Regions from separate parts of the Faecalibacterium sp. OF04-11AC genome, predicted to be linked through region 1. Evidence: predicted binding sites of a transcription regulator. Region 1 holds the regulator's gene; each other region holds the start of a gene.
What was found. Region 1 encodes Rex, which represses fermentation and respiration genes when NADH is low (regulators of the CRP and FNR family bind a similar motif). Its sites were predicted from a motif close to ATTGTTAANNNNTTAACAAT; they were not measured.
Positions count from the first base shown of each region.

Region 2: fucO (lactaldehyde reductase) is a predicted target of Rex. The motif match lies at 3,492-3,511, and genes of this name have one in related genera.
Region 3: coaD (pantetheine-phosphate adenylyltransferase) is a predicted target of Rex. The motif match lies at 2,434-2,453, and genes of this name have one in related genera.

Region 1 is NZ_QTVP01000015.1:42,987-52,706, reverse strand. Features, by position in the region: gene DXA70_RS08735 (glycoside hydrolase family 28 protein) at 1-1,016, opposite strand, end outside; gene DXA70_RS08730 (AraC family transcriptional regulator) at 1,133-1,945, shown strand; gene DXA70_RS08725 (carbohydrate ABC transporter permease) at 2,098-2,955, opposite strand; partial or broken gene DXA70_RS08720 (sugar ABC transporter permease) at 2,967-3,892, opposite strand; gene DXA70_RS14465 (hypothetical protein) at 4,092-4,814, opposite strand; gene DXA70_RS14460 (ABC transporter substrate-binding protein) at 4,811-5,479, opposite strand; gene DXA70_RS08710 (thymidine kinase) at 5,961-6,575, opposite strand; gene DXA70_RS08705 (redox-sensing transcriptional repressor Rex) at 6,659-7,300, opposite strand; gene DXA70_RS08700 (ATP-dependent Clp protease proteolytic subunit) at 7,551-8,246, shown strand; gene DXA70_RS15455 (hypothetical protein) at 8,336-9,295, shown strand; gene DXA70_RS08695 (DNA translocase FtsK) at 9,355-9,720, shown strand, end outside.
Region 2 is NZ_QTVP01000002.1:60,849-70,568, reverse strand. Features, by position in the region: gene DXA70_RS01505 (sodium:alanine symporter family protein) at 1-892, shown strand, start outside; gene DXA70_RS01500 (L-serine ammonia-lyase, iron-sulfur-dependent, subunit alpha) at 914-2,206, shown strand; gene DXA70_RS01495 (hypothetical protein) at 2,821-3,339, shown strand; gene fucO (lactaldehyde reductase) at 3,579-4,727, shown strand; gene DXA70_RS13915 (putative ABC transporter permease) at 4,905-5,150, shown strand; gene DXA70_RS01485 (putative ABC transporter permease) at 5,036-6,010, shown strand; gene DXA70_RS13910 (hypothetical protein) at 6,007-6,186, shown strand; partial or broken gene hisS (histidine--tRNA ligase) at 6,243-7,474, opposite strand; gene DXA70_RS01475 (MFS transporter) at 7,728-8,939, shown strand; gene DXA70_RS01470 (hypothetical protein) at 9,235-9,720, shown strand, end outside.
Region 3 is NZ_QTVP01000001.1:33,880-43,599, reverse strand. Features, by position in the region: gene DXA70_RS00210 (enoyl-CoA hydratase-related protein) at 1-377, opposite strand, end outside; gene DXA70_RS00205 (acetyl-CoA C-acetyltransferase) at 475-1,692, opposite strand; gene coaD (pantetheine-phosphate adenylyltransferase) at 1,774-2,274, opposite strand; gene DXA70_RS00195 (butyryl-CoA:acetate CoA-transferase) at 2,769-4,115, shown strand; gene DXA70_RS00190 (AI-2E family transporter) at 4,164-5,414, shown strand; partial or broken gene DXA70_RS00185 (MBL fold metallo-hydrolase) at 5,488-6,287, opposite strand; gene DXA70_RS00180 (radical SAM protein) at 6,574-7,998, opposite strand; gene DXA70_RS00175 (TetR/AcrR family transcriptional regulator) at 8,155-8,748, opposite strand; partial or broken gene proC (pyrroline-5-carboxylate reductase) at 9,098-9,720, shown strand, end outside.

The sequences.
Region 1 (9,720 bases):
CCGCTCATCTCGCTGCCAATGACGATGCCGCCGTGGCCCTTGTCCAGCAGGCAGTTGCGGATGATGGTGTGCTCGCAGCTCTTCTTGAGCTTCATGCCCAGGAAGACTTTGCTGGCTTTCATGGCGATGCAGTCGTCACCCACATGGATGTTGACGCCGATGATCCGGGTATACTCGCAGCTCTCGGGGTCGATGCCATCGGTGTTGGGGGCGTTGTAGGGGTTATTGATGTTGAAGTGGAGCAGGTCCAGCTGCTTGACGAAGATGGGGTGGATGGTCCAGGAGTAGCTGTTCTGGACGGTGATGCCGTGCAGGCAGACATTCTCGCTGTCCACCATGGCCACGGCGCGGGGACGCCACGCGATCCGCTTGACCTTGGGGTTCACCCACCAGTCGCCGTTCTGGGCGTCACAGTCCAGGGTGCCCTCACCGGTCACGACCACATCGTGCACCTGGGTGATGTTCAGCAGGCCTGCAAAGCTGTTCAGGGGGTTGCCCTCCCAGCCCGTCAGGTAATACTCGTCCACCTCGTTCTCGCTGGGCAGCACGCCGGGCAGGATGGGGTAGTGGGTGCGGTCGTTATCGCCCAGGAGCACGGCGCCTTTTTCCAGGTAGAGGGTGGTATTGCTCTTGAGGAACAGGCTGGCCGTGCGGTAGCGTCCGGCGGGGACATACACGGTGCCGCCCCTGGGGCAGGTGGAGAGAGCCGCCTGCAGCTTGACGGTGTTGTCCGTCTCGCCGTCGCCCACCAGGCCGTAGCGGGAGGCGTCCACAAAGAACGTCTCGGCCTCGGTGGTGAACTCCAGGCTCAGGCTCTCGCCCTCGGCCTGCACGCCCACGGTATAAGTGGTGCCGGGGAGCAGGGAGAAGAGGGAGAACACATTGGTGTTGCAGGTATCATAGATGGTTTCGCCGTTCAGCGTGACAGTGAACGGGTGGGCAGGGCGGAAGCACAGCCCGTTTTCAAGCTCAAAGACCGCACTGCGGGTCATGGAGCGGATGAGAGACAGATTCATAAACAGCCTCCTGAAAGAGATTTGAGAAAATGGAAAAAACAGAAGTGTATTGCGGCTTGCCCGGCCGGGCCGGCATGGTACACTAAAAGCAAGTAAAATGCAGGGGGATGCGGAACATGCGTGCGGAACGGGAACGGCTCAATGCAAAGATCGTGGCGGAGAACCTGCGGCTGGGAGCAGAGGCCAGAGAACTCACGAGCGAAGAAGAGCTCTGTTATCTGATCCTGGTCTCGGGCGGCAGCTGCAATGTCCAGTGGGATGGCCAGACCACGCTGGCGGCTCCTGGCTGCGCGCTGTTGCTGGGCCCGGGCAGCGGGCGGCTGCAGCAGGCGGGCAGTGTGCCGCCGGAGCTGCTGGGGTGCCGCTTCCCGGTGGCGGCCCTCCACGATATCCGGAATATGGCCCAGCGGGACTACAGCGCCCTGTTTGAGCCGGGGCAGGCCACGCTCTTATACGGCCCGGTGCAGTGGTCCAGCTGTCTGCGGACGGTGCTGGAGCTGATGCGGAAAGCCCGGGGCGAGCAGGATTATCCGGGTGTGCTCTACCTGGGGCTCCTGCTCCACTATGCAGAGCAGGAGTACCGGGCCGAGAGCCACGCCGCCCGCCCCCGCAACGAGACAGTGGAGCAGATCTGCGCCTACCTTGCCGCCAATTACCAGCAGAAGTTTTCCCTCAGCGAGGTGGCGGCAAAGTTTTACATCTCGCCCTATTACCTCAGCCGCCTGTTCCGGCGGGTAACGGGGCAGTCCATTGTGGATTACATCAATGGCCGCCGCATCGAGGCCGCCCAGAAGCTGCTGGAGACAACGGAGCTCAGCATCGGCACGGTGGCGGAGCAGACGGGCTTTGCCAGCGCCGCCCATTTCCGGCGTGTCTTCCGGGAGACCATGGGCACCGGGCCGCTGCAATACCGGAAGAGCCATCGATGAGGCAAACAGCCTTGCCCTCTCCGTCATCGCTGACGACAGGCGGCCTGAGAGGCTAGCCAGTTAACAACAGAACACCCCCTGTACCATCTTACGGGCAATGGCACAGGGGGTGTTTGTGGTTTCAGCCGTCTTGGCCGCGAGAGAAAGAGCGCTTAGCCCTTGACAGCACCCGCGGAGATACCTTCGACGAACTGATCCTGTGCGCAGAAGAAGACGATCAGCTGCGGCAGAATGGAGATCAGCGACAGGGCCAGGATGCGGTTCCAGGCAAAGCCCGTATCACCATCCATGGACAGCTTGACGAACAGGGACATGGGGTACTTGGCAGGGGTCTGCACATAAAGCAGCGGGCCCATGAAGTCGTTGCAGCTCCACATGAACTGGAACAGGGCGCAGGACACCAGAGCGGGCATCAGCATGGGGACAATGACCTTGTACAGGGTCTGGAACGAGGAGCAGCCGTCGATGGCGGCAGCCTCGTCCAGATCACGGGGGACATTGCGCATGAACTGCACCAGCTGATACACGAAGTAGGTCTCGGTAGCAAATGCGCAGTGTACCCAGATGGCCAGATAGAACGGGCTGTTGACCCAGCCGAACTTGGTGTACAGCAGGAACTGCGGCACGTTCAGGACGACCTGGGGCAGGAAGAGGGTGGCCAGCATGATGCTGAACAGGATCTTGCGGCCCGGGAAATCAAAACGGCCAAAACCGTAGGCGGCCACGCAGGAGGAGACCACGGTGCAGATGACCTTGGGCAGAACATAGCTGTAGGTGTTGAGCATGGCCTGCAGGATGTTGATGGAACCGCCAAAGTTGTTCAGCGCGTTCTGATAGCCCTCGAGGGTGGGGTTCTTGATCCACAGGCCGATGCCTGCAAAGATCTCGCTGTTGTCCTTAAAGGTGGCGCTGATCATCCACAGCAGCGGGTAGATCATGATAAGGCCCACCAGAATCAGGACAAAGTACTTGAAAAACGTCGCGATGGCGTTAGAAGCTTTCATTCCCATAGTGTTACACCTTACCTTTCATCCGAGTAGTAGACCCACTTCTTCTGGCTGGTAAAGGCAATGATCGTCAGGATGCAGACGATGACGAACATGATCCAGGCCAGTGCGGAAGCCATACCCATTTCGTTGGACTTGAAAGCGTAGTTGTAAACGAGGATGGAGATGAGGGTGGTGGAGTTGCGGGGGCCGCCGTTGGTGATGATGAACGGGCCATTGAACTCCTGGAACGCCTGGCAGATCTGAGTGACCAGGTTGTAGAAGATGATGGGGGTGATCATCGGAACGGTGATGGAGAAGAACTGCTTCCACTTGCCGGCACCGTCGATGGTGGCAGCCTCGTACAGGTCCGCGGGCACGCCTTTCAGAGCGGCCAGGAACAGCACCATGGCGGAACCGAACTGCCAGATGCGCAGGAAGCAGATGATCCACAGCGCGTAAGTCGGGTCAGACAGCCAGGAGGGGCCCTGTGCGTGACCAAAGGTGATCATACGGATCAGGGTGTTGACCAGACCGTCATCACGGAAGACGGCTTTCCACAACACGGCGATGGCCACGGAACCGCCCAGGATGGACGGGATGTAGTAAATGGTACGGAACAGGTTCACGCAGGCGATCTTGAAGTTCAGGATGTAAGCGATGAACAGCGCGAAGATCAGCTTCAGGGGCACGGTGATGAACGCGTACTTGAACGTGGTGATCAGTGCTTGGTGATCTTGGCATTGGTGAACGCGGTGGCGTAGTTCATCAGGCCGTACTCGTGGATGCCCTCAAAGAAGTTCATATCCGTAAAGCTGTAGTACAGCGACTGGCCAAACGGAATGGCTTTGAAGACGACGAAGCCGATGATCCAGGGGATCAGGTAGAACAGGCCCTGCCATTTGTCAAAAAACTTCTGGGCCGGGGTACGCCCGAGCGAGGGCGCTTTGCTTTCTTTCATCCGGGAATCCTCCTTTTTGAAAATTCGGGGTGGGTGCAGCATGGTTTGGACACATCTTGGTCAAAGTTTAGACATCTTTTTCTTGCAAAAAAGGGGCATCCACCTCTTGGGCGGCGGATGCCCCTACAATGTACCAAACAGAATCGAGGGGGCGGGAGTTTATACCGTAACTCGGACCCCGCTGCAGCGTGTGGAAGAATTACTCGACGGTGTAACCGACGGCATCCATGCCATCCAGCAGGATGTCAACAACGTCAGCGCCGGACTTGTTATCGTAATCGACGGTGTCGAAGACTTCCTGGTAAACGCCGGTGCCGTTTGCTTTCAGGTCGTTGGACTCGAACAGGGGATCCAGCTTGTTGGAAACGAAAGCCATGACCTTGCCGTTTGCCTCGGCAACCAGCTCCTTGACAGCGCCCGCAGCCTGAGCGGCAGCCAGACCAGCCTTGGAAGCGGGGATGCCGCACTCGGAACCCATGATGGAAGCGCCAGCCTCTTCGTTCAGCAGGAAGTTGATGAGGGTAGCTGCCTCCGCGGGGTGCTCGCAGGTCTTGGTGATGGCCAGGCCCATGGAGACCTTGGAGAAGCCGCCGTTGTAATCGCCGAACTTGATCTCCTCGCCGACGGTGAAGCCGGGCTTGTTCTCCTCGTCCAGAGCGTCCTGATACTTGGTAGCGGAGGAATCCCACTCGAAGCAGCCGGCCAGCTTGCCGGTGATCCACTCGGTGGACTGGTGAGCGGCGTTGTCGCCGTTGGAGCCGTAGTAGGTGGGCAGGCTCATGATGACGTGGCCATCGACCAGGCTCTTGATGAAGTCGATGCCCTCCGCGATCTCGTCCGCGGTGTAGTTCAGGGTAGAGGTGGTGGGGTCTGCCCAGTCCTTGCCGTACTTGGACTCGAGGTAGAAGACCATCAGGATCATACGGTCGTAAGCGCCAGGTGCAGGGGATAGTAGTCATCGCCCAGCTTCTCCTGGAAAGTCTTGCCGGCTGCCATCAGATCGTCCAGAGACTTGGGGACCTCGGTAATGCCAGCCTTGTTAAAGGTGGTCATGTTCCAGTAGAAGATACGGCCGGTCATGGAGACAGGCACGCACTGCTGAGCGTTTGCCACGTTGCAGGCAGTCAGCTGCGCCTCATCCCACTGAGACAGATCCAGATAATCGGTGGTGCTGTTCAGGTCAACGAACGTCTGGCCGTTCTTGGAATAGTTGTACAGCCAGTTCCAGTTGATCTGGCAGACATCCTCCGCCACGCCGCCGGCAAACTTGGTGGACATGGTATCCTCCCAGCCGGACCATGCGGCAAAGGTGGGGTTGACGGTGATGTTGCTGTGCTCAGCGGAGAAAGCCTTGATGGCATCCTGGTATGCATTGTGACGAGACTCGCCGCCCCACCAGCTCATGGTCAGGGTAACGGGGTCGCTGCTCAGGCCGCCGACGGCCTCAACAGAAGCAGCTGCCGCGGAAGAAGCAGGAGCGGTGCTGGAAGCCGCGCCGCTGTTGCCGCCGCAGGCAGCCAGCAGACCGGCTGCACCCACAGCGCCAGTGACCTTGATGAAATCACGACGAGAAATTGCCTTGCTCATTTTTGTTCTCCTCCTAATTGTGTAGAAAACCTCGTGTGGAACGGAGCCTCTGCAAAGCATCCGTTGTATACAATTATGATAACAAAAGCATTCACAAAAAGAAAGATAGAATTTGGCGTGATACACTCTAAAAACGCACAAATATTGTCATAACCTTTGCGGAGGCATCGGCGTCCTTGCCAGAATGAATAAACTTCGGTTAAAAAACTGTGCAACTTGTATACTTCAACACTTTGCATAGAAAATCGAGGGTCTTGGACGACAAAACAACGTAAATTGTTATAATTTTATGCGGTGTGGAAAATTGTCGCTGGAGTGTTGTATACAATAAAACAATCGAAGACAGATGATTCTCATGTGAAACTGATATATCAATAACGCAATAAACGTGCGAATTGCCTTGCAACTGATATACTAATTGCTCGTAAAACGGATGAAAAAAGCGCTGCCCGCAATTGCAGACAGCGTAAATGGAAAAAATTTACTTGGACAGATGCTCAGCCCGCTTGGCATAAAATTCTTTGCGGGCTTTGAAATAGCATTGGGGGCACATGCTGACGTACTGCACATCGTTCTGCAGATCGATGGCGACCTGTTCCCCCTCAAAGACGAACTCGCCGTTGACCTTGCGGCAGTTACAGGTGGCTTTGCGGCCGCAGGTGCAGATGGTCTTCATCTCCTCGATGGTGTGGGCCAGCTCCAGCAGGCGGGTGGAGCCGGGGAAACCCTTGAGGGAAAAATCAGACCGCAGGCCGTAGCAGATGACCGGGATGTTCAGCTCCACCGTGACCATGAACAGCTCCTCGGCCTGCTGGGGCGTGAAGAACTGGCTCTCGTCGCAGAGGACACAGGCCAGCGGGGCTGCGGCAGCGGCCTGCTGCACCGCTGCAAACACGTCCATTTCCGGGGGAACCAGGAGGTCGGCCTTGCGGCGCACGCCCAGGCGGCTGACCAGCTCGCCGCCGCCCTTGGTATCCACCTGCGGCTTGAGGATGAGCACCCGCATTCCCTGCTCCTCGTAGTTGTGGGCCACCTGCATCAGGGCGGTGCTCTTGCCGCTGTTCATGGCACCGTAACGAAAATAAAGTTTTGCCATTGTTTTCTCCTCATAAAAAGGCAACCCTCCCAGTCAAAATAGGTCGGAGAGGGTTGCATATTACTTTTATACGGTATAAGAGATCAGTCCTGATTGCGCAGGCGGTAGCCCAGGCTCATCAGGCTGTCGCCCAGATGAACGTTCTCCACCACCACATCCGGGTAAGAAATGGACAGGTCGTAGTGGGAGAAATTCCAGAAGCCCTGGATGCCCAAGCTGACCAGGCGGCTGCTCAGCTCCTCGGCACCGCTGCGGGGCAGGCAGAGAACGGCCACCTCGGGGTGATGCTCGGCGCAGAACGCTTCCAGCTGGTCAATGTTCAAGATCTGCACGCCGCTGATCTCCTTGCCCACTTCGTCGGCGGAGTTATCAAAGGCAGCGATCAGCTTGTAACCATTGGTGTCGGTGGTGATAAAACGGCTCACGGCCTTGCCTAAGCGGCCGCAGCCGATGAGGATGGTGGGCAGAAGGTCGCCGTTGCCAAACAGCAGATGCTCCAGGATGGAGAGCAGGTTCTCCACCGAGTAGCCGATGCCCTGCCGGCCATTCACATCGCCGATGCAGTTGAAATCCTGCCGCACCTGGGAGGCGGTGGTGCCCATCTGGGCAGCTAGCTCACGGGACGAGATGCTGGTGATGCCATCATTTTTTAACGTGCGCAGGTAGCGGTAATATTTGGGCAGCCGCTTGATGACGGGGAGCGACGCTTTTCCGGGGGTGTTCATATCAGAAAATCTCCTTTCTGCAAAAGGTGCCGGGCAGGGGAGCAGTGCAAGCAGGACGCGCCGACAGATTCTCAGAATTTTTGCAATAATGATACATATTTGACAATGTTTTAGTTAATATAAAGTATACAGCCTGATACGAGAATGTCAAACCCTTTGGACAAAATTTTTTTGGCTAAGATTTTTAGCTTTCGGAATAGCACCGTGCCGCCCGGGGAATCCTGAGAAAAAACGGCCGGGAGGATGGAAGATGGCAGAGAAAACGAACGACGAAAAAGGCAGCCCTGTGGAGCAGCAGCGGCTGGAACAGGAGCAGATCGAGGACCTGGGCAGCATCTGGCGCACCCGGGGCAAACACGCCATCCACTGTCTGACGGTAGTGGGGCAGGTGGAGGGCCATGTGGAAGCGCCCCAGGGCCAGAAAACCACCAAATATGAGCATGTCATCCCCCAGCTGGTGGCGGTGCAGGAGGACCCCGGCATCGAGGGGCTGCTGGTGCTGCTCAACACGGTGGGCGGGGATGTGGAGGCCGGGCTGGCGCTGGCGGAGCTCATTGCCAGCATCTCCAAGCCCAGCGCCGCCGTGGTGCTGGGCGGCGGGCACTCCATTGGGATCCCGCTGGCGGTGAGCGCCCGGCGGAGCTTTATTGTGCCCACGGCCACCATGACCATCCACCCGGTGCGCCATTCCGGCATGATTTTGGGCGTGCCCCAGACCATGCGGTGGTTTGAGCAGATGCAGGAGCGGATCACCGGTTTTGTGGCGGCCCACAGCGGCATGACGGAAAAGCGCTACACCGAGCTGATGCTCCGCACCGGGGAGCTGGTGATGGATGTTGGCACGGTGCTGGACGGCCGCAAGGCCGTGCGGGAAAAGCTCATCGACCAGTTGGGCGGCATTTCGGACGCGTTGGAGTGGTTGTATCAGGAAATAGAAAAAGGATAATTTGCCATTTGACTTTCCGCGTGGTACAATGAAAGAATCGAGAAGTATCGAAATCGATTTTATCATAGAAACGACAGGGAAGAGCGAACATGGCAAAACGGAAACGAAAATCCACTGCGGGGCGCGGCAGACAGCGCCGGAGAAGCCGGGCACAGGACCGGATGCCTGCGGGGCTGGTGACCTTGTTTTTGGGCCTCATCCTCATGGCGCTGGCTTTTGTGCCGGGCAGCGCGGTCTGGAAGACTCTGCACGACGCGCTGTTTGGCGTGTTTGGCTGCGGCAGCTTTGTGGTGGGCGCGGCGCTGTGCTATCTGGCCATCCTGTACACCCGCGGCGAGGACCTGCTGCCCCACATTGCAAAGCTGCTGCTGGGGCTGGTGTTTGCCAGCAGCACGGTCATCGTGTTCTCGGATATCCCCGCCGATGTCCCGGCGGCGACCATGGTAGCCGCCTGTTACCAGAACGGTGTCAACGCCTGGCTGTCCGGCGGCGCGCTGGGTGCCGTGCTGGGCGGCAATCTGCTGCTGCTCTGCGGGCGCCCGGCAGCCAATCTGGTCATGGCGGCGCTGGCCCTCTGCGCCAGCCTGTACATTTTTGATATCACCCCGGCGGAAGTCTGGCAGTGGCTCTGCAACGTGGGCGGCGGCGTGCACGAAAAAGGCGTGGCCGTCTATGAGCAGAACGCCGCCCGCCGCGCGGAACGCAGGGCGGAGCGCCTTGCCGCGGAGGCGGAAGAAGGATCCTACGAGGAGGAAGATCCCGACGAGCTGGACGAGGACTTTGAGGACGACGAAGAAACCGGCCTCAAGGCTCCCGGCTGGCTGTCCGGTGTGCTCTCCTGGGGCCATAAGGTGACCAAAGAGCTGGAGGGCGAGGCAGAGCCCGAGCCGCCCCAGGACCCCAACCTGGGTTACGAACCGCCTCCGGCTCCGGATCCGGCGGATGTGCCCCGCCTCAGCCTGCCCCGGAATTTGAACCCATCCAGGTCAGCGCCCCGGGGCCCCGCGCGCCCTTTGACATCGACCTGGGCCCGGACCATACCCAGGTAAAAGAGGGCGGCAGTGAGCCCATCGAACCCGTCATTCTGGGCCCGGGCGGCACGTTTGGCATGGACCCGCTCCGCAACGCGGCACCCCGCGCCATCGTCAAGCCGGTGGTACCGGATGCGGTGGAGACCCCGGCGGAGGACTTCTTCCGCAAGCCGGAGCCGGGGCCCGCACCGGAACCCGGCGACATTGCGGTGGCCCCGGCGGATATCGCCCCGGCCCCCACCCAGACGCCCGGTATGCCGGGCCTGAATGCGGATGCCCCTGCTGTGGAAGAGCCGGAGTTTGAGCCCATCCCGGTCAGCCCTGCGGAGCCGCACCGGGTGAGCGCGGAGAACGCTGTGGCGTTCCGCTCCGCCCCGGACGAGGACGGCTGGATCAGCATTACCTCTGAGCCGGTGGAGGAGAAAGACCTTAATACCTTAGTG
Region 2 (9,720 bases), on a different contig from region 1:
CGCCACTCAGGTCAACACCATCGTCACGGCCATTGATTCCGCCGTGCTGGCGTACAACACCTCGGTAAAAAGTTTTCTGCCCACCCTCAACCTCATTGTGGGCGTGGTAGTGGCCATGCTGGTGGCCATGGTGCTGCTGGGCGGCATCAAACGCATTGGCAACGTCACGGAGAAGCTGGTGCCGTTCATGGCACTGTTCTATGTGGTGCTGGCGGTAGGCGTCGTGGTGCTCAATGTGCGGCGTCTGCCCTATGTGCTGGAGTCCATCATCGCGGGCGCGTTCAACCCCAGAGCGTTCACGGGCGGTGCCATCGGCAGTGTGTTTCTCAGCGTGCAGAAAGGCGTCTCCCGCGGCATCTTCTCCAACGAGGCCGGCCTCGGTACGGGCTCCATCGCCCATGCCTGCGCCGATACCCGGAAGCCCGTCAAGCAGGGGATGTTCGGCATCTTTGAAGTCTTTGCCGATACCATTGTCATCTGCACTCTGACCGCCATGGTCATCCTGTGCAGCGGCGTGCCGGTGGGCTACGGGGCTGCCGCTGGCGCCGAGCTGACCATCGCTGGTTTTACCGCGACTTACGGCGGCTGGTCGTCCATCTTTACGGCGATGGCACTTTGCTGCTTTGCGTTTTCCACCATCATCGGCTGGGGCCTGTACGGCTCTCGCTGTGCGGAATTCCTGTTCCGCACCGATAAGGTGGTGGGGCCGTTCCTCGTGCTCTATTCCTTTGTGTCCATTGTGGGCGCGACGATGGATCTGGGCCTTTTGTGGAACATTGCCGATACATTCAATGGCCTGATGAGCATTCCCAACCTGATCGCCCTGCTGCTGCTCTCCGGCACGGTGGCAAAGCTGGTCAAAGAGTTTTTTGCGGGCGAGGGTGCCCGGTAAAATAAAACGGAGGATAGAAAAATGGAGAAAGCGCTTTACAATACTTATCTTGCAATTCTGAAAGAAGAGCTGGTGCCCGCGATGGGCTGCACCGAACCCATCGCGGTGGCCTATGCTGCTGCCCTGGCTGCCCGGGCACTGGGTTGCCCGGCAGAGCAGGCTGAGGTAGCCGCCAGTGCCAACATCATCAAGAACGTCAAAAGCGTGGTGGTGCCCCACACGGGCGGCCGCCGGGGCATTGCTGCCGCCGCTGCCGCAGGCATCGTGGCAGGCGATGCGGACAAGGAACTGGAAGTGCTCTGCGCCGTGACGGAGGATGACCTGAAGAAGATGGCGGATTTCCTGGAAAAGACGCCCATCCATGTGGAGCGCTCGGGCAAGCCCTACCTGTTTGACATCCAGGTGCGGCTGTTCGGCGGCGGGCATACCGCTTTTGCGGAGATCGCAGGCCACCACACCAATGTCATCGCCCTGCAGCGGGACGGCGAGGTCCTGCTCCAGAAAGAATACGTGGAGCAGACCAGCACCCAGGCCACCGACCACACCCTGCTCAACGTGGAGCAGATCGTCCAGTTTGCCGATGAAGCCGACCTGAACGACGTGAAAGAGACCCTGCAGCGCCAGATCGACTGCAACACGGCCATTGCCAAGCAGGGCCTGGAGGGCCACTGGGGTGCCGAGATCGGCCGCATCCTGCTCCGCTCCTACGGCGACAGCGTCCACAACCGGGCCAAGGCCTGGGCCGCCGCCGGTTCCGATGCCCGGATGAATGGCTGCGAGCTGCCGGTGGTCATCAACTCCGGCAGCGGCAATCAGGGCCTGACGGCTTCTCTGCCGGTCATCATCTACGCCCGGGATATGGGAGCCTCGCAGGAGCTGCTCTACCGTGCCCTGCTGGTGTCCAACCTCGTTACCATCCACCTCAAAACAGGCATCGGGCCCCTCTCGGCTTACTGTGGCGCCACCAGTGCCGGCTGCGGTGCAGGCGCGGGCATTACATACCTCCACGGCGGCCGTTATAACGAGATCGCTCACACGGTGGTCAACGCGCTGGCCATCAACTCCGGTATGGTCTGCGATGGTGCCAAGGCCAGCTGCGCCGCAAAGATCGCTTCTGCCGTGGAAGCAGGTCTGCTGGGAATGCAGATGCAGATGCACGACAGCGAGTTCGTGGGCGGCGACGGCATCGTGCTCAAGGGCGTGGAGAACACCATCCGCAACGTGAGCAAGATGGCCCACGACGGCATGGCCGAGACCGACCGTGAGATCATCCGCCTGATGATCGCCCCGCAGGAGGGGGCCGCAAGCTGCTGATGGAAAAATACTGCCATGGCTTGACTTTTTGCAAAATCGCATATAAAAAAATGCGAACGATACGATACACATTTCCAATGGGTATCACCAAATGGAAGAACCCCCTCGGAGCGGCTACTCCAAGGGGGTTCTTCCATTTGTGAGTGCTTGCTGTCCTTGTGCTTGCCGTCAAGCCACTTGCTGATGCAGTTGGAAACCACACCTGCTGCGACGGACAAAACGAATGATACGAACAGTTCCAAAAGGTTTCCCTCCCATCTCAATGAGAATTGAGTGGAAAGGGCAGCGACTTTAGGATCACATAGATGGACAGAAAAAGGCGGGCGTTTGATTCTGGATGCTAGAAATTCCGCAAGAGGAACAGAGAGGATGTTTCTAGGTTTGTTTGGGGAAAAGAAACTCATTCCGGGAATGCGAAAGGATAGAAGGAACTCTTTGATTTGTGATAAAAATTTGAAAAGATATCCAAAAAATATCGGCCGTTTTTTGTCGGGATGCACAAATAATTTGTGAAATTTTCAAAACACTTGACAAGGCACCCGGGGGGGGGGTACAATGCAGGAAACAGGAAAATATCCTGAACGAAATTTTATTTTTTGAGGAGGACCTTACTTATGAAGGCATTCAAAAAACTGGCTGCTATCGTTCTGGCAGGCGTCATGGCTCTGGCAGTCCTGACTGGCTGCAGCGACAGCGACAAGACCACTTTCCACAAGCAGCTGACCGACGCTCTGTCTAATGCAAAGGTTACTGCTGAGTATAACACTGCAGATGTTGCAAAGGCTGAGAAGATTGCACAGCTGTGGGATAGTTATGCTGCTGAGATCAAGAGCATTGAGAAGAAGCAGTCTGAGGGCAAGTATGATACTCAGAAGGATTATCAGAAAGCTCGTGCAGCAGCAATCGGTAAAGTTGTAGACGCTGCTACTCTGGTTGGTGGTGAGCAGATTGGTTTCGTTACCGTTCAGGAGAAAGATGCAGCTACCATTGCTTCTATCGTTTCTACCCTGAAAGCAAATGGCGCTACTAAGTACGGTTATTCCAATTCTCATACCAAGGCCGCTTTTGAGAAAGATGTCCGTGGCACTTTTAATGAGGGCGAGTTCATCGTTCTGGTTTATGAAGTTAAGTAATTAAGGCCTGTCGCTTGAAATTACAATAAAAGAAAAAGAACCATGTAGGCTGAAAAGCTTGCATGGTTCTTTTTTATAATTGTAAATTGGATAAAGTTTCTGAAACAAAAATCATCTGTATAAAAATTTCATGAAAATCACAAGAAAATCCAATTGCATTATTTTTAACAATGTGGTAAAGTAATGGTAAAGAAAACCCCGCACGGGGCGGGGAAGAGAATGTTTGGAGGCTTACTATTATGGCTGATCGCATTGTCCTGAATACGATTTCTTACCATGGCCACGGTGCCATCGAGAACATTGTGCCCGAGCTGACTGCCCGTGGCTACAAGAAAGCGTTCGTCTGCTCTGACCCGGATCTGATCAAGTTCGGCGTCACCAAGAAAGTGACCGACCTGCTGGATGCTGCAAACTTTGCTTACAGCGTGTACAGCGAGATCAAGCCCAACCCCACCATTGCCAACGTGCAGGACGGCGTGGCTGCTTTTAAGGCCGCGGAGGCAGACTGCATCGTGGCCATCGGCGGCGGCTCCTCCATGGATACCGCTAAGGCCATTGGCGTCATCATCAACAACCCCGAGTTTGCGGATGTCCGCTCTCTGGAGGGCGTGGCTCCCACCAAGAAGCACGCGGTGTTCACCATTGCAGTGCCCACCACTGCCGGTACCGCTGCCGAGGTCACCATCAACTATGTTATTACCGACGTGGAGAAGAAGCGCAAGTTCGTCTGCGTGGATACCAACGATATCCCGGAGATCGCCGTCGTCGATCCCGATATGATGGCTTCCATGCCCAAGGGCCTGACCGCTGCCACCGGTATGGATGCTCTGACCCACGCCATTGAGGGCTACATCACCAAGGGCCACTGCACCATCTCCGATATGTTCCATCTGGAAGCCATCAAGCTCATCAGCGAGAACCTGCGCGGTGCGGTCCAGAACACGCCGGAAGGCCGCGAGGGCATGGCTTTGGGCGAGTACATTGCCGGTATGGGCTTCTCCAATGTCGGTCTGGGCATCGTCCACTCCATGGCACACGGCCTGTCCGCTCTGTATGACACGCCGCATGGTGTGGCCTGCGCTATCCTGCTGCCGGTCGGTCTGGAGTACAACAAGAGCGTTGCCGGTGAGCGCTACCGCGCGGTCGGCAAGGCCATGGGCGTCAAGGGCATTGACGAGATGAACGACGCGCAGGCAGCCGATGCCACCATCGCAGCCGTCAAGCAGCTGAGCGCGGATGTGAGCATCCCCGCAAACCTGCACGGCATCCTGAAAGAAGAGGACATCCAGTTCCTGGCGGAGTCCGCTTATGCAGACGCCTGCCGCCCGGGCAACCCCCGCGACACCAGTGTGGAAGAGATCGTGGAGCTGTACAAGAGCCAGCTGTAACGGCCCGCAGTGCCTGAGAGGGCAAGCCTGCTGAAAGAAAACATCCAAACACAGCGATACGCTGTCTCTGGCAAACAGAGCGTGTATCGCTGTGTTTTTTGCATTTTATCTTGCCTGGAAGCCTAAAATAGCATAAAATTGTACCATGCAATTCACACGCGATGGAAAGGAGCTGCAATGGAGCTCAATTTTTACTCTCTGAGTGTTCTATATCTGGTCTATTCGTTCCTGGGCTGGGTAGGCGAGACGGTGGTGGCAACGATAAAGGGCCGCCGCTTTGCCAACCGAGGCGTGGCGTCCGGCCCGTTCTGCTTTATCTACGGCTTTACGGCGGTGCTGCTGGCGATTTCCTTTGCAGACCGGCCCGGCCCGCTGCTGCTGTTTCTGGCTGCGCCATTGACGCCACCGTGGTGGAGTGGCTGACAGCCAAACTGCTGGAGCGGGTGCATCGCCGCCGCTGGTGGGACTACTCCGGCAAGCGCTTCAATGTGGATGGCTACATCTGCCTGCAATACTCGCTGCTCTGGGGCGCGCTGGGCACGGCGACGGTCCTGTGGGGCAATGGTCTGCTCTTCAAGCTTTACGGCCTGCTGCCCCAGTGGCTCGTCCGGCCGTTGCTGTGGGTCTCCATCACGATCTCCCTGTTGGACCAGCTGGGCGCGTTCCTAGCAGTGAGCCGCTACGCCCGGGAGCATCCACACCTGGAACAGCTCAATGCCAAGCTGGAAAAGCACTCCGATCAGCTCCGCACCCGGCTCAGCAGCTGGGTGGAGCGCCGTGTCCAGAAAGCTTACCCGGCCGCCGCGCGGGTGGTACCGACCGTCACAGCCGAAAAGACCCTGAGCTTTGCCGACCTGCTCTGGCTGTTCGTCATCGGGGCATTTCTGGGCGACATTGTGGAGACGCTGTTCTGCCGGGTGACGGCGGGCGTCTGGATGAGCCGTTCCAGCCTGGTCTGGGGTCCGTTCAGCGTGGTGTGGGGGCTGGCACTGGCCCTCTCTACCGTTCTGCTGCGGAACAGTGAGGACAAGAGCGACAGCGCCATCTTTGCCTTTGGCGTCTTCATGGGCGGTGCCTATGAGTATGTGTGCAGCGCCGTAGGCGAGCTGCTGTTTGGTGTCATCTTCTGGGATTACAGCGGCTTCAAATTCAACATTGCGGGCCGCGTCAACCTGCTGTACTGCTTTTCTGGGGCATTGCGGCGGTGGTTTGGCTCCGGCTGGGCTATCCGCTGGTGGCAAAGGGGATGGACCTCGTCCGGCGGCACGTCAAACCCTGGATGACCATTTTACTGGCCATTTTTATGGCGGTGAACATGTCCCTTTCCGGTCTGGCGCTGGCCCGGTATAACAGCCGGACCGACGGCATCACGCCGCGGAACCAGCTGGAGGTCTTTTTGGACGAACACTTTGACAACGCCCGGATGGAGCGGGTCTACCCCAACGCGAAGAAAACATAAAAAGACATCAAAAACAAGGGCCTCCGCATCTGCGGAGGCCCTTGCTCGTTGTAAGTTTAGAAAATCTTGATCTCTTCTTTGTCCATAAAGGCAGCGCCCGCAAAACCGGCGGTTTCCAGCTGGCCCAGCTGTTTGCCCAGCTCTTGGCCTGCTCCAGCACGGTCACGTTGTAGCGCTCCCGCAGCTGTGCGGCCTTGGCCAGCACGGCAGGGAAGTCGGAGCCTTTCTGATAGAGCAGAGCGATCTTCTGCTTGGCACCGGGGATCTGGTAGCCCTGCTCCAGCAGGATGCCGCAGACCCGCTCAAAGCCGATGGAGAAGCCCACGGCGGGCACCTGGGTGCCCAGGAACTTGCCAACCATGTTGTCGTAGCGGCCGCCGCCTGCCACAGCGCCGCTGAACTGCGGGCAGGTGACCTCGAAGACCATGCCCGTGTAGTAGCCCTGGCCGCGGACCAGGCTGGGGCAGTAAGCCACCTCATAGCGGCCGTCGGCCAGTGCGTTGGCGGTGGCCAGCACATACTTCAGGTCGTCGGCAATGGCGGGGTCCGCACAGCGGGCGGCCACGGCGTCCAGCGTCACATTGCCTGCGGCGATGAAATCGGCCAGGGCCTGGATGGCGGTCTCGGGCAGCTGCTTCTCGGTCAGCTCTGCCTTGACGCCCTCGGCACCGATCTTGTCCATCTTATCAAAGGTGATGCAGACGGAGTCCAGCGTGTCGGCCGCAAAGCCCATGCTTTCCAGCATCCCGCGCAGGATGCGGCGGTCATTGATGTTGACGGTAAAGCCGGTGAAGCCGATGCCCAGCAGGGCGCGGGTAGTCACGTCGATGAGCTCCACCTCGGCGTTGGGGCTCTCATCGCCCAGGATGTCAATGTCGCACTGGACAAACTCGCGCAGGCGGCCTTTCTGGGGGCGCTCGGCGCGGAAGACGCGGTCGGTCTGGATGACTTTGAACGGGTGGGGGAGCTTGTCCTTGTTGGCGGCATAGAAGCGGCTCAGGGGCAGGGTGAGGTCATAGCGCAGGCCCATATCGGAGAGGGCCTTGGGGTCGCCGCTGTTCAGGGCGGCGGTGAGCTTATCGCCCCGCTTGAGCACCTTGAAAATGAGGTTCAGGTTGTCGCCGCCATCGGATTTATCGAGGTTTTCCATATCCTCCAGCATGGGGGTGGAGATGCGCTCGAAACCGGAGGCACGGTAGGTCTCCAGAATTTTGCCCTGGATATAATCGCGCAGGGTCTGCTCCGCGGGCAGCAGGTCCCGCATACCTTTCAACGCTTGGGTCTTCATGGTTGGTAATTCCTCTCTTTTTAAAGAAGTAAAACCTCTCCGTCACGCCTGCGGCGTGCCACCTCCCCTCATAGGGGAGGCCTTGGCAAAAACGAGAAGCTTTCCCTCTTCGCCAGAGGCTCCCCTCAGTAGGGGAGCTGTCGAGCGGAGCGAGACTGAGAGGTTTCATCGTAATTCTTACCCCTCAATTATAAAGAAATATGCGGGTTTGTCAATCAAAAAGGGCACACTATCCTGTGAGGTGATGCGCGAAATGCAGAAAACAAGACCATGGGCCATTCTGGCGGCGGGGGCGGCCATTCAAATATTAACAGGCCTGCCCGCGGCCTGGGGCGTGTTCCAGCAGCCGGTCATGGAGGAGTACGGCCTCTCGGAACAGGGGGCCGGGCTGGCGTTCGGCATCCTGATCGCGGCATTCGGGGTGGGGTGTGTGATCGGCGGCTTTCTGCAAGACCGGAACGGCCCGCGCCACGCGGCGCTCTGGGGCACGGCCCTGCTCTGCGGCGGGTTCTTTGCGGCGGCCCTCCTGCCCGGGGCCGCGGGCGGGTGGTTCTGGGTACTGTTCAGTGTCCCGGCGGGGCTGGGCACGGCCTTTTTGTACCCCTCCATCCAGTCCTGCGCCCAGAAATGGTACAAGGGCCGCAAAGGGCTGGCCACGGGCGTCATCGGCGGGGCGGTGGGGCTCTCCGGCGCGTTCCTCACGGTCTTTGTCCGGACGGCGCTGCGGGGCTTTGGCCCGGTACAGGGCATCCGGGGCGCGTTCTGGGCCCTGGGGGTGCTCACCCTGCCCGTCTGCCTCGTGGGCAGTGCCCTGCTGACCGACCCTCCGCCGGAAAAGCCCCGGCCCAGCCAGCAGGGCAGGGGAAAGGCGGCCCCGAAGCTGGACCTCTCCCCTGGGCAGATGCTCCGCACCAGGCAATACTGGCTCTGCGCCGGGGCGGTGTGCTGCTCCACCCCGGCGGTGTTGCTGTTCAGTCCCATCATCTTAAAACTGGGGATGGAGCGGGGGCTGGACGAGAGATCCGCGCTGTGGAGCGTGGTGCTGGGCAGCGTGGGCAGTGCAGCCGGGCGGCTGCTGATGCCCATGCTGAGTGATAAAATTGGCCGCAGGCCGACGGATATGATCTTGTTTGCGGTCTCGCTGGGGCTGAGTGCCGTCTTCTGGTTTGCACAGGGGTGGGCCGTGGTGGCCGTGTACGCGGGCCTGACGTTCTGCTACTCGGCGCTGGCGGCGGTGCTGCCCGCCCTCTCCACCGATCTGTTCGGGTTTCCCCATGCCGGGGTCAACTATGGCTTTCTGGCTCTGGGACAGAGCGTGGGGAGCCTGGCGTTTCCGTTGATGGCCAATCTCTGGGGGCTGGAGCAGGGGCGGCACATCCTTGCCATTGCGGGAGCGGTGGGCGGATTTGTTGCCATCTGGGCCCTGAGACCCGTCCAGCCGCCCCGCGCGCCCCGTCCCAATTGAACTAAAAATCCATTCCGACAAAATTGACAAAAACATGACGATGTGGAAGACGAAAGAAGCAAAAATGACGGTTAGACATGAATAACTACCAAAAAGATTGCGAATTATTTATCAGAAATGTCTTGCAAAATGCGCCAAGGTTCTCTATAATAAAATCATGCGTGGTAGTACCGGAATGTGGTGCAGAAAGAGAGCGGCACGCCCGGTCAATGCAACGTGGAACATGAAATGAGGCTGGGATACCAGGCTCGTTTTTTGCCCGCAGAGCACAAATTGTCAAAAGGAGAGTATGATTATGACCTATTCGCAGCAAGTACAGAATATGTGCCCGATCACCAAAGGTCCTAAGCATGGTCCGGCTCCCATCCCCGAAGAGGGCGCATGGGTCAAGGCCTATGAGATCAAGGACATCAGCGGCTACACCCATGGTGTGGGCTGGTGCGCACCCCAGCAGGGCACCTGCAAGCTGTCGCTGAACATCAAGAACGGCGTCATCGAGGAGGCTCTGGTGGAGACCATCGGCTGCTCCGGCATGACCCACTCTGCTGCTATGGCTGGCGAGATCCTGCCCGGCAAGACCATCCTGGAAGCTCTGAATACCGACCTGGTGTGCGACGCCATCAACGTGGCAATGCGCGAGCTGTTCCTGCAGATCGTCTACGGCCGCAGCCAGACCGCTTTCTCTGAGGACGGTCTGCCCATCGGCGCGGGTCTGGACGACCTGGGCAAGGGCCTGCGCTCCATGACCGGCACCATCTTCTCCACCAAGGAGAAAGGCGTC
Region 3 (9,720 bases), on a different contig from region 1:
ACAGCGTTGTCGGAGCAGATGCGGATGTCGCAGCTCATTGCCAGCTCGTTGCCGCCGCCCAGTGCAAAGCCGTTGACCGCTGCAATGACGGGGACGGGGAAGCTCTCGATCATGAGGAAGACATCGTTGCCCAGCTTACCAAAAGCTTCGCCCTCTGCCTTGGTCATGGTGCTCATGGAGCCGATATCCGCGCCGGCCACAAAGCTCTTGTCGCCCTCGCCCGTCAGGACGATGCAGCGGATGGTGTTCTGATCCACAGCCTCAAAAGCTGCTTTCAGGTCAGCCAGAACTTCGGGGTTCAGGGCGTTCAGTGCCTTGGGACGATCGATGGTGATGATCTCGACAGCGCCCTGCACCTCGGTTTTTACAAATGCCATTGTGAAAACCTCCATTCATTTTTCAAAGCAGTCCCCGGGCAGAGGCCACTCCCCTGCCCGGGACTGTTATTCTACTTATTTGTTTCCCGTGGAGAACTTAGTCCATCTCAACGATGGTAGCGCAGCCCATGCCGCCGCCGATGCACAGGGTAGCCAGGCCCTTCTTAGCGCCGCGATGCTTCATCGCGTACAGCAGGGTGACCAGGATACGAGCGCCGGAAGCGCCGACCGGGTGGCCCAGAGCAATTGCGCCGCCGTTGACGTTCAGCTTCTCCTGATCAAAGCCCAGAGCCTCGCCGACAGCCACAGACTGTGCCGCGAATGCCTCGTTAGCCTCGATCAGATCCATATCAGCAACGGTCAGGCCGGTCTTTGCCATGACTTTCTTGGTAGCAGCGATGGGGCCCAGACCCATGACTTCGGGCTCAACGCCAGCCAGAGCGCCTGCGACCCAGGTAGCCAGAGGCTTCACGCCCAGCTCCTTGGCCTTCTCCTCGCTCATCACGACCAGAGCAGCAGCACCGTCGTTGATAGCGGAAGAGTTGCCGGCGGTCACGATGCCGTCCTTGGTGAAAGCAGGCTTCAGGGTGCCCAGCTTCTCAACAGGGGTCAGACGGGGGCCTTCATCGGTATCGAACACGGTGTCGCCCTTCTTGCCCTTGATGACAACAGGAACGATCTCATCCTTGAACGCGCCGTCCTTAATGGCCTTGTCAGCCTTGACCTGGCTGTTGTAGGAGAACTCATCCAGCTGCTGACGGGTGATGGGGCTGTAGCCGTACTTCTTCTGGTAGGTCTCGTTGGTGCAGACATTCTCAGCGGTCATGCCCATGTGCTTGTTGAAGCCGCATGCATCCCACAGAGCATCATTGACCATGGTGTCCACCAGCTCGCTCTTGCCCATGGGAGCGCCCATGCGGTAGCCGTAGCGGCCCTTCATCATTGCGAACGGAGCCATGTCCATGTTCTCCATACCACCGGCGACCACGATGTCAGCATCGCCAGCCTCGATCATCTGAGCAGCCATGTTGACGCAGTTCAGGCCAGAGCCGCAGACCACGTTGACGGTGACGGCGGGGGTCTCAATGGGCAGACCGGCTTTCAGGGCAGCCTGACGGGCAACATTCTGACCCAGGCCAGCCTGGATGACGCAGCCCATGTAAACATGATCGACCTGCTCGGGAGCCACGTTAGCGCGGTTCAGAGCCTCCTTGATAACGATGGAGCCCAGCTCCGCAGCGGGGACGTTTGCCAGGGTGCCGCCGAACTTGCCAATGGCGGTACGGCATGCAGATGCGATAACAATTTTCTTCATGTTAAAAGCCTCCTGAATTTATGTTGGGTGATTTTAGAGCCTTTGTTATTCAAAACGCCCGTGGGCGCTTTTGCATGGGATTCAGAGCTTTCCGGCTTCCCGCAGGGCGTTCATCTTCCGTTCGACCGCCGCCTCCACATTGGGGGTAACGAACTTGGAGATGTTGCTGCCGTAGTGGGCGGCCTCCTTGACGATGGTCGAGGAGAGGTAGCTCCATTTGATGCTGGTGGCAAGGAACATTGTTTCAATGCCAGGCATCAGCGCGTGGTTCGTCTGGGCCAGCTGGATCTCGTTTTCAAAATCCGTCACGGCCCGCAGGCCCCGCACCATCACCGAAGCGTGCTTCTTTTTGGCAAAATCCACAGTCAGGCCGTCGAAGCTCTCCACGGTGACATTCGGGATGTCCTTACAGCACTCTTTCAGCAGCTCTACCCGCTCCTCAATGGTGAACAGAGGGTCTTTCGCGCTGTTGATGAGCACAGCCACGATCAGTTTGTCGTTGATCTTTGCCGCGCGCTTGATGATATCGAGATGGCCCCGGGTGACAGGGTCGAATGAGCCGGGATAAATTGCCGTTACCATGGTGTCCTCCTTGTGCGCTTGGGTGAAAAGCGCGTTTTGGTTCTGCCATGATAGCACTTTCCAGTCTCCGGGGCAAGCAGCGCCTCGTCATATCGTTAATTTTTAAACAATTAACGGTGCACACCAGCGCGCACACTTGCTACGATACTAGTAAACCATATTGTCAAAATTTTATCAAGACCATTTTCTGAAAAATTTGTTTTTGCCGTACCAAACTATCGTCATAAAATGCTAAGATTTTTAGTCAAATTGCCATCAGCTCCGATTTTTTCGCAACAGGGTATTGATTCTGCAATTTGTTAATGTTATAACTAAGTTGCATGGCATCAGGATATCACTCACCTGTGAAAGTCATGTGTACAGATTGCATCCATTTGGTAAATACTCTGTACATTTTATATCGTTCCGCAGGGAACTGTAAGGTTATATTGTTCCGCAGGGAATTGTAAGAATTTACAATTTCTTTATGTTATTATCGGAGAGGATGGTTTATAATGGATTTTATGGAACTGTACGCGCAGAAAAAGATGACTGCCGAGCAGGCTGCCGCTCAGGTCAAGAGCGGTGACTGGGTCGATTACGGCTGGGCGGTCAACACGCCTGTGGCTGTGGACGCGGCGCTGGCCAAGCGCCTGCCCGAGTTGGAGAACGTCAACTTCCGCGGCGGTATCCTGATGTGGGTGCCCGAGATCTTCCAGATCGACGACCCGGCTGCCCACATGACCTGGAACAGCTGGCACATGGGCGGCATTGAGCGCAAGGCCATTGCACAGGGCTTCTCGTTCTACTCCCCCATCCGCTACTCGGAGCTGCCCCGCTACTACCGCGAGAGCCCGGACCCGCTGGATGTTGCCATTTTCCAGGTGACTCCCATGGACGAGCACGGCTATTTCAACTTTGGCCCCAGTGCAAGCCATCTGGGTGCCGTGTGTGAGAAAGCCAAGAAGATCATCGTGGAAGTCAACACCAACATGCCCCGGTGCCTGGGCGGCATGGAGAACTGCGTGCATATTTCCAAGGTAAGCGGCATCGTGGAGGGCAGCAACCCGCCCATCGGCCAGATGGCTGCCGCCGGCCCCGCCTCCGAGGTGGACCTCAAGGTGGCAAACCTGGTGGTGCCCCTCATCCCCAACGGTGCCTGCCTGCAGCTGGGCATCGGCGGTATGCCCAACGCCATCGGCAGCCTGATCGCACAGAGCGACCTGAAAGACCTGGGCGTCCACACCGAGATGTATGTTGACGCGTTCGTCGATATCGCCAAGGCCGGCAAGATCACGGGTGCCCACAAGCAGCTGGACAAGGGCCGTCAGGTCTACGCGTTCGGTGCCGGCACCAAAAAGATGTACGACTACCTCGATAACAACCCCGAGTGCATGTCCGCTCCCGTGGATTACACCAACGATATCCGCAGCATCTCGGCTCTGGACAACTTCATCTCCATCAACAACGCGGTGGATATCGACCTGTTTGGCCAGGTGAATGCTGAGAGCGCCGGTATCAAACACATCTCGGGTGCCGGCGGCCAGCTGGACTTCGTGCTGGGTGCTTACCTTTCCAAGGGCGGCAAGAGCTTCATCTGCCTGTCCTCTACCTTTATGAATAAGAAGACCGGCAAGCTGGAGAGCCGCATCCGCCCCACGCTGGAGAACGGCAGCATCATCACGGATACCCGTGCCAACCTCCACTATCTGTGCACCGAGTACGGCTGTGTCAACCTCAAGGGCCTGACCAGCTGGGAGAAAGCCGAAGCCCTCATCAGCGTGGCGCACCCGGATTTCCGTGAGCAGCTGATCGCCGAGGCCGATAAAATGCATATCTGGCGCAGGAGCAACAAGCGCTAAGCATCGCCGCAGGGATTCCTGCTGTCTGCGGCGGGAATGGAGTCTGCCATGATGGACAAAAAACCACACATCAAGCCCTACCTCTACGGGATGCTCGCAGGGTTCGGGGCCATCAGCCTGAGCATCATCTTTTTCTTTTTCATCTACCGCTTTGAGGGTTTTGGCGACGCTGTCTCCAAACTGACCAGCATCCTGATGCCGTTCATCTACGGCGCGGTCATCGCCTACCTGCTCAAGCCGGTGTGCAACACGGTGGAAAACTTCCTCCACCGCCTCTTCCCGGAAAAGATGAAAGGGCTGGTCAGTGCGCTGTCCGTCGCGGCCACCCTTCTGTTCGGCCTGCTGGTGATCTATGCCCTGTTTATGATGATCATTCCCCAGCTGGTCACCAGCGTTACCACCTTGTACTACACGGCCCGCGCCAACCTGAACAACTTCATCCGCTGGGTCAACAATCTGGAGTTCGTGGCCGACAACGAGGTCATTATGGACTACGTCAATAAGGCCTACAACGCCATCTCGGTGGATCTGGACAGCTGGATCAAAAACACCCTGATGCCCTCCATGCAGAACATCGTCAGCGGCGTGGGCATCGGCGTGCTGAATGTGGTCACCGTCTTCAAAAACCTCATCATCGGCATCATCGTGGCCATCTACCTGCTGGCCAGCCGCAAAAAGTTTGCCCAGCAGGCCAAGCTCATCCTCTACAGCATCCTGAAGCCCCGCTGGGCCGACACGATGCTCAACGAGGTGCTCTATGCCGATAAGATGTTCGGCGGCTTTATCAATGGCAAGATCATGGACTCCGCCATCATCGGCGTGCTGTGCTACATCGTCTGTGCCATCGTCAAGTTCCCCAGCGCGCTGCTGGTGTCGGTCATCATCGGTGTCACCAACGTCATCCCGTTCTTCGGGCCGTTCATCGGCGCGGTTCCTGCCACCCTGCTCATCCTGATCCAGAGTCCCATCAAGGCGCTCTGGTTCGTCCTCTTCATCCTGATTCTGCAGCAGCTCGACGGCAACGTCATCGGGCCCAAGATCCTGGGCAACTCCACGGGTCTGTCCAGCTTCTGGGTGCTGTTCGCCATCCTGCTGTTCGGCGGCCTGTGGGGCTTTGTGGGCATGATCATTGGTGTGCCGCTCTTTGCCGTCATCTACGACGTGGTCAAAAAGCTGGTCATCCACGGCCTGCGCCGCAACGATGAGCTGGAGATGCTGGGCACCTACCACGAGGCCTTTGGTGACCCGGAGGAGGACATCCCCGCCGCGCCGGAGGCCCCCGCCCAGAACGAAGAATAATTTCCCGGACCGTATAAAAGAGCTGCCGCGCAAGGGTTTTATCCCTCACGCGGCAGCTCCTTTTTGCGTTTTATTACAGCTCGATGACCTCCAGGTCTTCCGGCACAAACAGATTGCCGTGGAAATACTGCCTGCCCTCGGCGGTGTACAGCTCCTTGCGGCGGGCGATGTTCTGATCCTCCGTGTGGTAGAGCAGCAGGTTCTTCACGCCCAGGCTCTCGGCCAGCTCTGCCGCGTCTTTCACGGTGGAGTGGTGTTTCTCATAGGGGTGGAAGATATCCGCCTGCCCGTGGAGGCAGAACGCCTCATGCAGCAGCCAGGTGCTGTGCTCGGCGTACTGCTTCTCGCACTCGTTGTAGGGCTCGTCACCGCAGCAGGTCAGCTTTTCGCCGCTGCCCAGCTCCATGCAGAAGCCATACTGCTTGGCCTTGGTGGAGCCGATATCAAAAAACGTGGTCTTCCGGCCCAGGATGGTCTTCTCTTCCCCGTCGGCCACCGCAATGAGGTGCAGGCGGCTGTCCAGGAACGGCAGCTCCTTTTTCTGCAGCAGCTTGCCCGCCAGGTCCCGCAGCAGGGCAATGACCTCATCGTGGGCGTAGATGGTCGCCTCGCCCTCGTAGGTACCTTCCGCATGTGCTGGCAGATCATCCGCATCATCCAGATGATGCCCAGCAAGTGGTCGATGTGCTTGTGGGTGACAAAGATGGTGCGCATCTGCCGCCAGTCCAGCCCGGCGTACTTGAGCTGATGCAGCACGGTCATTCCGCCGCCGCCATCCACCATAAAGTGGTCATTGCCATCGCTCAGAACAAAACAGGTATTGTAGCACTCCGTTACCAGTGCATTGCCTGTGCCCAACATAGTCAGTTTCATAGTCTGCTTCTCCTCAAAAACTCTCTTGTTCCCGGCCAGAACCGCCGGCTTTTAGTATAACATAGTGCAGGCCGTGTTTCCACCGGCAGGGCCATTCCAAAATCGAATTTTCCCCGGTATGCACAAAGGCCCCGCCTCCGTGAAAGAGGCAGGGCCTTTGGCATCATTCATTCGAAGAGTAAAACCCTCTCCGTCAGCGCCCACGCGCTGCCCCCTCTCCCAAGGGAGAGGCAAGTCTTCCCCCTTTGGGGGATCTGGCAAACCCGACAGGATTTGACTGAGCGGGTCAGACAGCGGGTTTCCAATCTTTATAGTTCTCGTAGCGGCTCTCTTTGATTTCGGTGTGGGACCAGATCTCATCCGCCATGGGCTGCCAGCTCTCCGCATAAGCCTTGCACTTATCACACAGGTGGTCCACCGTCTCCGGCGACTGCATATCCGTGTTGTGGGCCCCCGTCTCGTGCACCATCTGGCGCAGCAGCTCGGGGTTTTCCAGCATCGGGCAGGGGCGCAGGTGGTTCTTGTTGAACGGCTGGCCGTTGTGGTACGCCATAAACAGCGGGCTGTGCAAGATCTCCAGAATGCTGCTGTCGTGGATGTTGGCGTTGGAGTAGTGGATAAAGACACAGGGCTCCGCGTCGCCCGCCGAGTTGATATGGAAGTAGTTGCGTCCGCCGGCGATGCAGCCGCCCACAAACTCGCCGTCGTTCTGGAAGTCCATGGGGTAGAACGGGATATCGCTCTTCTCAGAGCGCAGGTAGCGGATGCGGTCGATCATATATTTGCGCTGGGCAGGGCTGGGCATCAGCTCCGGAGCGGCATCGTTGCCCACCGGCATATAGTGGAAGTAGAACCCGAAGTGGGCGCCTTTCTCGCAGAGCATCCGCATAAAGTGGTCGCTGGTCACGGCCTCGAGGTTGGCACTGGTGTAGCAGATGGAAGTGCCAAACAGAATGCCGTACTCCTTGAGCAGGTCCATGGCGTGCATGACAGCGTTATAGTGGCCGTCGCCGCGGCGGGCGTCGTTGGTGGAGGGAGTGCCCTCAATGGACAGCATGAACGCAATGTTGCCCAGCCGGACCACCTCTTTGCAGAACGGCTCATCAATGAGGGTGGAGTTGGTGTAGATGGCAAACTGCACATCATTGTGCTTCTCGGCCAGCTTGAGGATATCCGCCTTGCGGACCAGCGGCTCGCCGCCCGTCAGCATATAGAGGTAGACGCCCAGCTCCTTGCCCTGAGTGATGATCTTATCCATATCTGCAAAGCTGAGGTTGTTCTTGTGGCCGTACTCCCCGGCCCAGCAGCCCACGCAGTGCATGTTGCAGGCCGAGGTGGGGTCAAACAGGATCAGCCAGGGGATGTTGCACTGGTACTTGACGCGGTTCTCCCGGATGGTCTTGGTGCCCCGGAAAAACGCCTCGTACCCCAGGTTGAGAGCCGTGGTGCGGGCCACGTTGGGGTTGGTCTGGTCCAGCACGCAGTTGATGAGCTTGGACCACTTGCTGTCCGGGTTGCCCAGCACCAGACGGGCATGGTCATAGGTCTCCTCGCTGAAGCTGTCGCCATAGAACTGCTTTGCAAAATCGACCATCTGAACCATGGCTTTCTGGCGGTCTTTATGGACATGGGAAAGCGCTACATCGATCAGCTTCCCCGCTGCGGCGCGCTCCATCTTATGGGTCAGGGAATCAAATGTCGTGTTGCTCATAACCTGTTTCCTCCTGCGTGTTCTCTCCCGGGCGGTGTGGGTCGCCTGGGAATTTCTCTTTGCTCAAAGTGTAGCATTCTCCGCGCGGGCAGGCCATAAACAGACAAAGCGCCGTGATGGAAAACCCATCACGGCGCCTGTTTTGATGAAACTTTGTTAATCCTTTGGCAGGGCAACCGTACCGCCGCCGGCCTGAAACTTGAGCAGCGTGCGGCGGATGCCGCCGTGCAGCAGCTTGTTGAGCCGCCGGGTCAACAGTATGGGGTCGGTCTTCATATCCTTGCGGATCCATTCCAGCACCATGCCCACCAGCGCATACTTGAAGAAATCAATGACGAACTGTTTGTCCTCATCCTGAATGGAGATGTCCTGCGTTTCCTTATCCACAAATTCGTGGAGCAGCGGGTCCACTATTTTATAGAGGTACTGTTCCACCTGCTCCTGGCTGATGGAACGGTAAACATTGAGAACCAGCAGCTTATTCTCCTGAATTTTGAGCAGAACGTCCAGGAACGCTTTATCCCAGTCGTCGATGTCTTTCCGGCCCTCCATCGCCTGCCGGGCATCCTCCACCATGATCCAGTCCACCAGATCATAGATATCCTTAAAATGGTAGTAAAACGTCATCCGGTTGACACCGCAGTCCTCGGTGATATCGTTGATCGTGATTTTATTGAGCGGCTTTTGAACCAGCAGCTTTTTGAGCGAAGCTTCCAGCGCCCGTTTTGTCGTCTGTGCCACAAGACCCATCCTTTCCCGGCTGTGCTCCGCGCGGGCACGGCCTGTTTCACTGGGAAGCAACAGCTTCCATAGGTAAGCATACCGCAAAGCAGGAACGGTTTGCAAGTAGATTTTCCGTCTTTTCCATGAATATTCTGTGTTTTCAGCAAGTTGCAAAGAATCTTTTCCAGACTTTCGTCGGTTTTCCTCTTGACAAGCGTAAACTGCACATTGTTTCTTTCTTCCATAACACCCGGCAAAAAATTCCGCCCTCCTCTTGATTTCTCCCCCCTCCCCGCTTACAATGGAATCACATGGCGAAACAGGTTCGCCACGGAGAAAGCGAAGCGCGCTTTGTATTGGGAAAGAGGTTTTTGCTATGATCAAAACCATTGGATTTTTAGGCTGCGGCAACATGGGCGGTGCCATCGCCCGGGCGGTGTGCAAGGCCGCCGACCCGCAGAACGTCTATCTGGCCAACCGGACGGCCTCCAAAGCCGAAAAACTGGCCGGGGAGCTGGGCTGCAATACCACCACCAACGCGGAGGTGGCGGCCCGGTGCGACCTGATCTTCCTGGGTGTCAAGCCTCAGATGATGGAATCCCTGCTGGCCCCGCTCAAGTTCAGCCTGAACGAGCGGCCCGGCCGCTTCATCCTCTGCAGCATGGCGGCAGGCCTTTCCATTACCCGCATCCAGGAGATGGCAGGCGAAGATTACCCCGTCATCCGCATCATGCCCAACACCCCCGCCATGGTGGGTGCCGGCATGATCCAGTACTGCTCCTCCAACGTGACCGCTGAGGAAGAGGCCGAGTTTTTGAAGCTGATGGCCCCGGCCGGCCGGCTGGATGCCGTGCCGGAATCCCTCATCGACGCGGCCAGCTGCGTGTCCGGCTGCGGCCCGGCCTGGGTGTACCAGTTTATTGAGGCACTGGCCGACGGCGGCGTGGCCTGCGGCCTGCCTCGGGCCAAGGCGCAGGAGTACGCCGCCCAGATGGTGTT